2 linked regions of the Rosistilla ulvae genome follow. The main gene of each other region encodes a partner of the protein of the gene in region 2 in a complex. Links are inferred from orthologs where the notes say so. Each region holds a gene or a part of one and is shown on either strand. Other genes may lie near its edges.

Evidence for each region. The genes of interacting proteins can lie anywhere in the genome.
Region 1: the proteins of dnaG (region 2) and dnaB are in contact, whole or in part, in a crystal structure (PDB 2R6A), measured with the Geobacillus stearothermophilus proteins. The link is inferred for Rosistilla ulvae from one-to-one orthologs. Residues at the interface, in WP_049624496.1 of Geobacillus stearothermophilus: Lys456, Leu457, Leu458, Pro459, Ala460, Asn463, Ala464, Leu467, Leu535, Leu536, Ile537, Ala538, Gln544, Glu545, Asp548, Tyr549, His552; in WP_033016901.1 of Geobacillus stearothermophilus: Ser13, Glu15, Ala16, Gln18, Glu91, Leu92, Asp94, Ala95, Val96, Pro97, Thr98, Ala99, Ala100, Asn101, Tyr104, Tyr105, Ile108.

Annotation. Positions count from the first base shown.
Region 1 is NZ_CP036261.1:2,781,500-2,786,362, forward strand. Bases 1,028-4,023 are described here. They hold dnaB (replicative DNA helicase), read left to right. Parts: upstream 1,028-1,793; coding sequence 1,794-3,254; downstream 3,255-4,023. Other genes in these bases: EC9_RS09970 (DUF72 domain-containing protein), read left to right, coding at 1,028-1,475; EC9_RS09980 (glycosyltransferase), read right to left, coding at 3,248-4,023. In the rest of the region: EC9_RS09965 (sulfatase family protein), read left to right, coding at 1-596; more of EC9_RS09970, read left to right, coding at 603-1,027; more of EC9_RS09980, read right to left, coding at 4,024-4,354; EC9_RS09985 (glycosyltransferase family 4 protein), read right to left, coding at 4,351-4,863. UniProt on the Escherichia coli protein: The main replicative DNA helicase, it participates in initiation and elongation during chromosome replication. Travels ahead of the DNA replisome, separating dsDNA into templates for DNA synthesis.
Region 2 is NZ_CP036261.1:4,773,498-4,778,330, forward strand. The notes cover bases 754-3,719. They hold dnaG (DNA primase), read left to right. Parts: upstream 754-1,292; coding sequence 1,293-3,146; downstream 3,147-3,719. Other genes in these bases: EC9_RS16840 (hybrid sensor histidine kinase/response regulator), read left to right, coding at 754-1,274; EC9_RS16850 (PVC-type heme-binding CxxCH protein), read right to left, coding at 3,419-3,719. Outside these bases: more of EC9_RS16840, read left to right, coding at 1-753; more of EC9_RS16850, read right to left, coding at 3,720-4,833. UniProt on the Escherichia coli protein: RNA polymerase that catalyzes the synthesis of short RNA molecules used as primers for DNA polymerase during DNA replication.

The DNA.
Region 1 (4,863 bases), 2.0 Mb from region 2 along the record:
TCGACATCGCGCCGACGGTATTGAGCGTTGCGGGAGCCGAGATTCCCGAAACGGTGCAAGGTGTCAGCATGTTGCCCCTGTTTTCCGACCCGTCGGCGACGATCCGACGATACGCCTTCTCCGAACACAACTGGCACGATTTCGAAGCCCACGGCCGCAGCATCCGGGACGGACGCTTTTTGTTTATTCAAAACAACCGCCCACAGTTTCCTTGGCAAGGCCCCGCCGATTCGGTTAACTCCCCATCGCACGAACAACTGCGTTTGCAACGCGACGGCAACAAACTGACCGCCGCACAACAGGATGTCTTCACCGCACCGCGACCCGCCGAAGAGTTGTATCTTGTCGACGCGGATCCCGATCAGCTGAACAACTTGATCGACGACAAGCGTTACGCTGCGGATGCCGACCGATTGCGCAAGCTGTTGGACGAGTGGTCGGTCGCGACGGGGGATACGGTTCCCGATCAGATCTCGTCCGATTCGTTTGATCGCGAAACGGGAGATCGTCTGCCGATCGCAAAGAACGCTTTTCGTGGAACGCCTGCCGGGACCCAGCGGAATGCGACAACGGTCAACAACCCAGGTCCAAGGTAACCGCGAGTGAGCCCACTCTATCGACTCGGATGTCCGCTGTGGGCCTGCCCGGATTGGCAAGGCAGCCTCTACAAACCTGGCGCTCCCGCTGCGCAGTGGTTGAGTCAATACAGCCGCGTCTTCAGAACCGTCGAAGAACCGATCAGCCGCGATGGCAAAGTCGATCTGCGAAAAGTGAAGCGTTGGTGCCGATCGACGCCCGACGATTTCCGGTTTGTCTTGCCCTTCCCACGCAGCGTCACCGACGACGCGATGCTGCAAGGGGAACTGTTGGATCTCGATCCGTTTTTGGATCTCTTAAGCGTGTTGCAAGATCACGATCGCTTGGGCCCTTCGCGCCTGCAGTTGCCGCCGGCGTTCGACGGCCCGAAGCTACCGGTGTTGGAACATTTTCTCGAGTCGATGCCGGTCGAATTTCCGATCGCGGTGGAGGCGCAGCATCCCGACTTCTTCGCCGACGCTCCGGCGGGTCGCAAGTTGCATCGGTTGCTGAAACGGCTGCGTCTGGATCGGTCGATCGTGGCGGAGTGGGATCCGGACGACCCGGTCACGGAGGCCGCGGCCAACGAATCGCGGCGGATCCGCTTTCCCGAACAAGTTCGCTGCGATGCGACCGGCCCGATGCCGATGTTACGACTTTGCGGTGCCAGGTTGGATCAGCTTTTGGTCCCGACTTGGCTCGACGTTTGGGCCGATGTCGTCGCCGAATGGATCGTGAAAAAGAAGCGACCCTACGTGTTCATCGACGTCGAAAATGTGAGCGACGGACCGGTGATCGCAGAGATGTTTCACGAGCGGGTGCAAGCTCTGTTGCCCGAGGTGGCGGCGATGCCTCGATGGCCCGGCCGCGGGCTGGCGGTGCAGTTGCAGCTTTTCTAAGCCATTGAAAAAGTACAGAATTGAAGATTGGGGACGGCGCCGCGACTGTAAAGTCGCCCGCCGGTTCGGCAGCGGCTGGCCAATCTCTTCATCGCGGCACGGGCTTCCGTTTTCGAACACTTTGTCCACCGCAGCGGTTCCCGCAGTTGAAGCGGACCGAATATTGGAAATTAGTTTTTACCCCGATATTTGTCGGTCGGAATCGTCGCAGTCGACGGCCGCCGGGGAATCCGAGGGCCGTCGGGCTTGTCAATCGACGCCCGACACGACAGCATAATTAGACTCAACGGAATCGACTCGCTCAGGAGGCAGGCAGCTGTGATTGCAGAAGGCAACGACGACAAATTCAAAGGTTCACGCCGCGACAAGAAGAAGCCCAAGTCGACAGCTAGCGAAATTCTGCAACGCCAGCCTCCATTCGACTTGGAAGCCGAGATGGGCGTGTTGGGGAGTATTCTCCTGCTGCCGGAATGCTTGGATGACCTGGCGACGCTGCTGCGTCCCGACGATTTCTACGACGATGCCAACCGGATCCTGTTCACCCAGTTGCAAGAGATGCACGACATGGGTGAGAAGATCGACGTGACGCTGTTAGTCAGTCGGTTGAAGAAGGCGAAGCAATACGATCTGATGGGCGGACCGGCCTATCTTGGACGGCTTAGTACATCGGTCGCCAATGCGGCTCACGCGGTCTATTACGCGAAGATCGTTAACGAGAAGGCGATCTACCGCAAGCTGATCGAATCGAGCACCGACATTCTGCGCGACGCCTACGATCAAACGCAGGAAGCTCGCGAATTGGTCGCCAGTGCGGAACAGAAGGTGTTTGCCATCATGGACGGCAAACAATCCAATTCGGTCAACAGCATCAGCGATATTTTGCACCAGGCGATGGACCGGATCGACGCCCGTCTGCGAGGCGAGCACACCGATGGCGGTTGCGATACGCTGTACACCGATTTCGATGCGATGACCGGCGGCTTGCACAACGGTGAATTGGCGATTCTTGCGGCTCGGCCTTCGATGGGTAAGACCGCGTTTGCGATGAACATCGCCGAAAACGTTTCGATGCAGCTCCGCTACCCCGTCTTGTTCCTGAGTTTGGAAATGTCGGGGATCGAGTTGGCCGATCGTATGTTGTGTTCGATCTCCCGAGTCAGCGGTCACAAGCTGCGAAACGGTACGATCAGCAGCGAGGAGCGCGAACGCTTGGTGGAAAAGGCGAACGAGATCCACTCCGCGCCACTATTCGTCGACGATTCGCCTAGCCGAACGGTCAGCGAAATCGCCGCGGCGGGGCGGCGTATTAAACGTCGCGACGGCGCGTTGGGATTGATCGTGATCGATTACCTGCAGTTGATCGAGCCCGATAACTCGCGCGATCCGCGGCAGGAGCAGGTTGCGAAAATCGCGCGGCGTCTGAAAGGTATGGCTCGTGAATTGGAAGTCCCCGTGTTGTGCCTGTCGCAGTTGAATCGGCAGTCCGAAGAGGGCAAAGATCACCGGCCAAAGCTGAGCCATCTGCGGGAATCGGGGGCGATCGAGCAGGATGCGGATATCGTGATGTTTGTGCATCGCGAAGAGTATTACCATCGCGGCGAAGACAAGGAACAATACGCAGGCCAGGCGGAGATCATCATCGCCAAGCAGCGTAACGGACCTGTCGGCGATGTCGAATTGACCTGGGAAGGAGCGTTCACTCGCTTCCACAACAAGGCTCCCGAACGGCACAGCGAATTCGATCAGTACGCCGAATTCAGCGGACCGACCGATTATTGATCCAGCAGTTCGCTGTACAGATCGACGTGCCGGTCGATCATCTGGGCGACGGTGAAGTCGCTAGCGATCCGTTCCTGCCCGGCCTGCCCCAGTCGGGCCGCGCGTTCGGTGTCGGTGAACATTAACTGGTAGGCGTGTTTGGCGAATTCCGCCGACTCGCCTACCGGGGCTAGCATCCCCGTGACGCCGTTTTCGATCAGATCGCGGTTGCCTGGAATGTCCGACGCCACGACCGGCAGTCCGGCCTGCATCGCTTCGATCAACGCGTTGCTCTGCCCTTCGTAACCGCTGCCGATCCAGAACAGATCGAAGTGCGGAAGCAGTTCGGCGACGTCGTCGCGTGCCCCCGCAAACGTGACAGCTTGCCCGGTCGTAACCGAATCGCGGAACCGCTGCAGTTCGCCCATCTGAGGCCCATCGCCGATGATGACAAAGGTCGAATCGTTGCGAGCCGACTCCATCAGCTGAGCTGCCCAGATCAGATCGCGAAGTCGTTTCTGAGGCCACAGCCGGCCGACGGCAACGATCAGGCGGCGTTTAGGATCGATGCCCAGACGCTGGCAGGCCTCTTCCCGCGTGATCGTGCTCGCTGTGCGAGGCGGAATCCCGTTGGGGATCACTCGAAACAGATCGGGCTCGATTCCGTGAGCGGCATAAAAATCGCGGACTCCGCTGCTGTTGGTGACGATCGCGTCGGTCCGTTTGGCCAACGCGCGATCGATAACAAAGTGACGTGTTGTCTTCCATTGATCGACGCAGCGTTCACCGGCAACGATTCGCCGGACGCCCAAGCTGCGAGCGGCCGCGCGTCCGTAAGAGTTTGCTGCGAACAGCCACGTGTGGACCAGATCGGGAGAGAGTTTCTTGAGCGTTCGCTTCAAGCGAAAGTAGGCCGACGGATCGGCTTTAAATCGCTTGCCGACCACCGTGACTTCGATCCCCGCAGCTTCCAAGTTCGCTCGCAGCGGACCATCGTGCGTTAACACGACGACGTGCACGTCGAAGCGATCGCGCGGCAAACCGCTGGCCAAAAGAGCCAGTTGCTTCTCGGCACCGCCGCGAACCAAGGTCGGGATGATATGGCAAATCCGTTGGGTCATCCCGTTGCTCCACTCACATTTTTGGCGGAGGAATTCCCCGCCAAGCGTTCAAATAACTGGACATGTCGGCGGATCGTATCGGAGAACGACGCCGCCGCGGACAACTGGCTCCGCATCCGCTGGGCTCCCGCGGCAGCTATCGGTAGATCGTCCAAGACGTTTTGGACCGCTTCCCGCATCTTGTCGGTCGAATCGGCTGGAAAGCTGTGTAGTTCCGAAAACGCTGCCATCGCGAAGGCTCGCGTATCGGCGCAATCGACCACGGCGGTGGGGAGCGCCGCGGCAATCGCCGCCGGCCAAAACGACTCCGCTCCGCTAGCCGCCGATGGCAGCACAAACATATCCGCAGCTTGCATTAATTCTTCCACATGATCAAAGTTGCCCGGCAGAAACGCCGCTTGGCCGACGCCGTTATGTTTTAAGTCGTTAAAAAGTTTCTGACGCCACGGTCCGTCGCCGATCATCCACAACCGCAGGTCGGGCTGAGCCTCCAACAGCGGCCAAAGGGC
Region 2 (4,833 bases):
CCAACAACAACTACTATCAGGTCCACGCCGCCCCGCTGCGCGGATCGGGCAGTGGCCGCAATTTGATCGTTACGGTCAGCGACGTGACCGAGGAGATCTTGCAGCAGCAGAAGCTTGCAGCGATCCATAGCGCGGGCCGCGAATTGGCCGATATTCGGCCCGACGAAATCTTCTTGATGGATATCAGCCAGCGGATCGATCTGCTGAAGCAAAACATCCACCACTACCTTCACGACCTGCTGAACTTCGATGTCGTCGAAGTCCGTCTGTTGGAACAATCGACCGGCGAACTGCAACCGTTGTTCAGTGTTGGCATCGACCAAGCGGCCGCCGATCGCAAACTGCAAGCTGCCCCCAATGGCAATGGAGTCACAGGATACGTCGCAGCGACCGCCGAAAGCTATCTTTGCGAGGACGTCTCGGTCGACCCGCTGTACATCCAAGGGGTCCAAGGGGCTCGCAGTTCGTTGACCGCTCCGTTGATGCTGCACGATCAAGTTCTTGGGACGATCAACATCGAAAGCCCCGAGGTCCGTGCGTTCTCCGAAAGCGACGTTCAATTCCTCGAGATCTTTGCTCGCGATGTCGCCCAAGCCCTCAATACACTCGAACTGTTGATGGCTCAGAAAGCAAACACCGCCCAACAGAGCTGCGAAGCGATTCACAGCGCCGTCGCCCTGCCGGTCGACCAAATTCTTAACGACGCGGTCAACGTTCTGGAACAGTACATTGGCCACGAATCGGATCTCGCCGAACGCGTTCGGCGGATCTTGAAAAACGCCCGCGATATCAAGCAAACGATCCAACAGATCGGAGAGCGTTTGACGCCGGTCGAAGCCGTTCCGGCATCGGCAAAGAAACCGCAGTACCCCAACCTGATGGACAAACGGATCTTGGTCGTCGATGCCGACACCCAGGTTCTCGACGACGCCCATACGTTGTTGGAGCGTTACGGATGCATCGTGGAAACGGCCCAACGCGGCGATGAAGCGGTCCGCATGGTCCGTTGCAGCCAAGGGGCGGCCAGCTACGATGCGATCATCAGCGACATCCGGCTGCCCGATTATTCGGGCTACCAGTTGATGCTGCGTTTGAAGAATCAAATGGATTATGTCCCGATGATCTTGATGACCGGCTTTGGTTACGATCCGGGGCACTCGATCGTCAAAGCGCGGCAGGACGGACTGCACCCCAAAGCGATCCTCTTCAAGCCGTTCCGCTTGGATCAATTGATCGACGTCCTCGAGACGATTCTCCTAGCCGCGGCGGCTTAACCTTTTCAGGTGTGATCGATGTCTCTGCCGGCTGATTTTGATGTCCGCGAACGCGTGCGCGAGGCCAACGATATCGTCGATGTCGTGGGCAGTTCGTTGGAGCTGCGCCGTCAAGGAAGCAGCTTTGTCGCCCGCTGCCCCTGGCACGACGATAAAAAGCCCAGCCTATCGGTGAACCCCGTCCGCCAGTCTTGGAAATGCTGGCCCTGCGATATCGGCGGCGATGTCTTCAGCTTTGTGATGCGCCGCGATGGCGTCAGCTTTCCCGAAGCGCTGAAAATTTTGGCCGACCGCGCGGGGATCGAGATCCAACGCAGCGGCACCCCGGTCGAAAAGGGATCGGTCGACGATAAAGCGACCCTGCTGTCGGCGATGAAATGGGCCGAGGAGCGGTTCTTTAACTATCTGGAAAAGTCGCCCGCCGCTGCGGTCGTCCGCGATTATTTGCAGCAGCGTGGCATCGACGAAGAGAATCGCGTCCGCTTCCGGATCGGCTTCGCCCCCGACCAGTGGGACTGGCTGTTAGGGGCCGCCCTGGACGCCGGTTTCAGTCCGCAGATTTTGCAAGCCGTGGGGCTCGCCCTGGCCCGTAATTCCGGCAGCGGCCACTACGATTTCTTTCGCGGCCGGTTGATGTTCCCGATCTACGATCTACAAGATCGTCCGATCGCGTTTGGTGGCCGCCACGTCCCGATGATCGGCGATCAATCGGGCGGCAAATACATGAACACTTCGGAGACGAAGCTGTTCTCCAAGAGTCAGCATCTGTATGCGTTGAACATGGCCCGCCAACCGATGCAGCGGCAACGGCAAGCGCTTGTCATGGAGGGCTATACCGATGTGATCGCCGCTCGCCAGCACGGCATCGAAACCGCAGTCGCCTGTTTGGGCGTCGCGGTGGGGGAAAGTCACGTCAGGTTGCTGAAGCGATTTGTCGATCAGATCGTGCTGGTTCTCGACGGCGATGCGGCGGGACAACGCCGCGCCGACGAGGTCGTTGAATTGTTTGTCGCCGCTGACGTCGACATGCGAGTCCTCACACTCCCTCAAGGCCAAGATCCAGCCGATTTCCTGAACGAACAAGGGGCTGATGCGTTTAAGGAATTGGTCGCCCAAGCCCCCGATGCGATCGATCACAAATTGGCCCGCGCGACCGATGGCGTCGATCTGGTCCGCGATACGCATGCCGCATCGGCCGCCCTCGATTCGATGCTTCGCTTGGTCGCCAAGTCGCCGCAAAACGGGAACACCCTGCGAACCGAACAGACGGTGATGCGGTTGGCACGGACCTTCGGATTGCCAGCCGAAACGCTGCAGCGACGCATCGACGAACATCGCCAAGACCCTCGGCAACGACGCGAGTTCAAGCGACAACCCGAACCGGCAGCACCACCAGCACCGGTCCGGCGACAACCGATTACCGGGATCGACCGCGAATTGTTCGAACTAATGATCGAAATGTCGGAACTGGTTCCTCAAGCGCTCGAAGCGATCGAACCGCGTTGGCTAGCAACCGATACCGCCCGGGCGCTGATGACGGTCTACGAAGATCTGGAACTGGAGGGACACGACCTGGACATCCAAAACGTCCTGCTGGCCGTCGAAGATGCCCACCTGAAAGGCGTGTTGGTCAATTTCCAGCAGTCGGTCGATGACAAAGCGGCAACCGTCAACGGACCTCCCGAAGAGAGGATGCAGGCGGTGATCGATCGCTTCCGCGGCACCGAACTGTCGCATCAACGGCAGCAGACGTTGAAGGAACTCGAATCGAGCCAACTGGACGACGAAGAGGAGATGGAACTGCTGAAGCAGATGTTCGCTCAAGAACGGACGCGGCAGGGGCTACTGACACCGCCACCCTCTTCTGAATAACCGACCGCCGTCCGCTCGTCGTTCTTCACCAGGCGACTTCCAGCACTTCCCACCGGGCTGCAAACCGGCAACGGGCGTTTGCAAAGCGCCCGCCCTTGAAGCCCTTTCCTGCCGAGCGCCGTTAAAAGTCAATACCGTTCAACGTAGGAGCATCGGACCGTCGAAAGAATTAGCGGCGGGACGTAGTGGACGAGGTTACGAGTCACAGCGATTTGGTCTGATGCAAAAGGACTCGTAACCTCGTCCACTACGCTTCGTTGAACGGTACTGCGTTAAAAGTGATCCAGGATCGCGACGGGCGTTTTGGAATCGATCTGGACGGCAAAATCTTCGCCGATCAAATCGCGGCGGATCGCCAGCGTGACGCGATGCTTCCCTTTGGCAAGCTTCAATTCCGCGGCGTTCCAGATCGGCATCGGTTTGCCATCGACCCACATCTTCAGCGCGTCGGTCTCGGGCAACACGATCCGAATCGGTTGATCGTCGAACGATTCGAAATCGAACCGGATGAACGAGGTCGGCGGTGCGGTGTGATGCTGCTTGAATTGCGGCAATTCGGCCACCGGAACGCGGCCATCGACACGGGTCGTCGTATTCTCCCAAACCAGAACGGGATTGTCGGTGGCGACCGCATCGACGCTGGTGCGATTCAGCAGATGGTTCGCCTCGGGAGAATGGATCAATTTCTGCCAGGCGCGGACGATCGGTTCGGTCTTCAGCGTATAGGCTGGCGTCCGCCCTAGTTCCGATAGAAAGCGGACCAAATGGACCAGATCGTCGCGGGTGAGCGAATCGACCAGACCGGCTGCCATCAACGAACGCCCTTCGCCGACCTGATCGATCGTCTCTTGAGGGATCGTCTTTTTGCTGCCGTCGGCCAGGCGAACCGTCAACGATTCCTCGGTCTCCGAATCGAGGATGCCCTGCACGATCGATCCATCGTCGGTCACGACAATCACCGAATGGAAGTTCTCTTTTACCTTGGCGTTCGGGTCGATCAGCGATTCGATCAAATAATCGATCTGAGCACTTCCACCCAAGCTGACAAAGTTGGGTCCGACGCGTCCGCCGGCGGGACCGATCGCATGACAAGCGATGCATTGCAATTCGCTGCGGCGAAAAATCGTCTCTCCCTTGGCGGCGTCGCCGGAGGCAAGGACCGCGGCGGTCAGTTCTTCGGTTTGCGCGGCCGACATCTTCCAACTGGCGTCATCCAATTTGCCCGCTTCACGAATCGCAGATTCCAATTTCGGATGGTTGCCGGCGGCCCGGACCTCGTGGATCGCCGCGCGGGCGGCGTCGCTGGGCAACTTCACCGTCGCAAGTGTTTCGAGCAAACGGCCTGGCCCTCCCTTGCGGCGCAGCGTCCCTCGGATCGCTTGCTCTCCCCAAGGGGCTGCTTCGCGCGAAGCCATCAATTCCCAAGCCGCACGCGCCGCCAGGTTGGGACGCGGACCGACCAACGCGTCGATCGCAGCGATCCGCCAAGAAGTCTTGGCCTGGGCGTCGTTGGCGATCGCGGTCAACGCCTTCAACGAAGGCTCCGACGCCAATTGCCCCAACGTGGTCAGTGCGGTCATTGGCAGCGAGTCGCTCGCTTGAGCCCGCCCGATCGCCGCCAACACGATCGGCTGCAGCGCCGCCGCTTTCCACAAACCGATCGCCTTGAGTAACGCTTGCTCGCCGG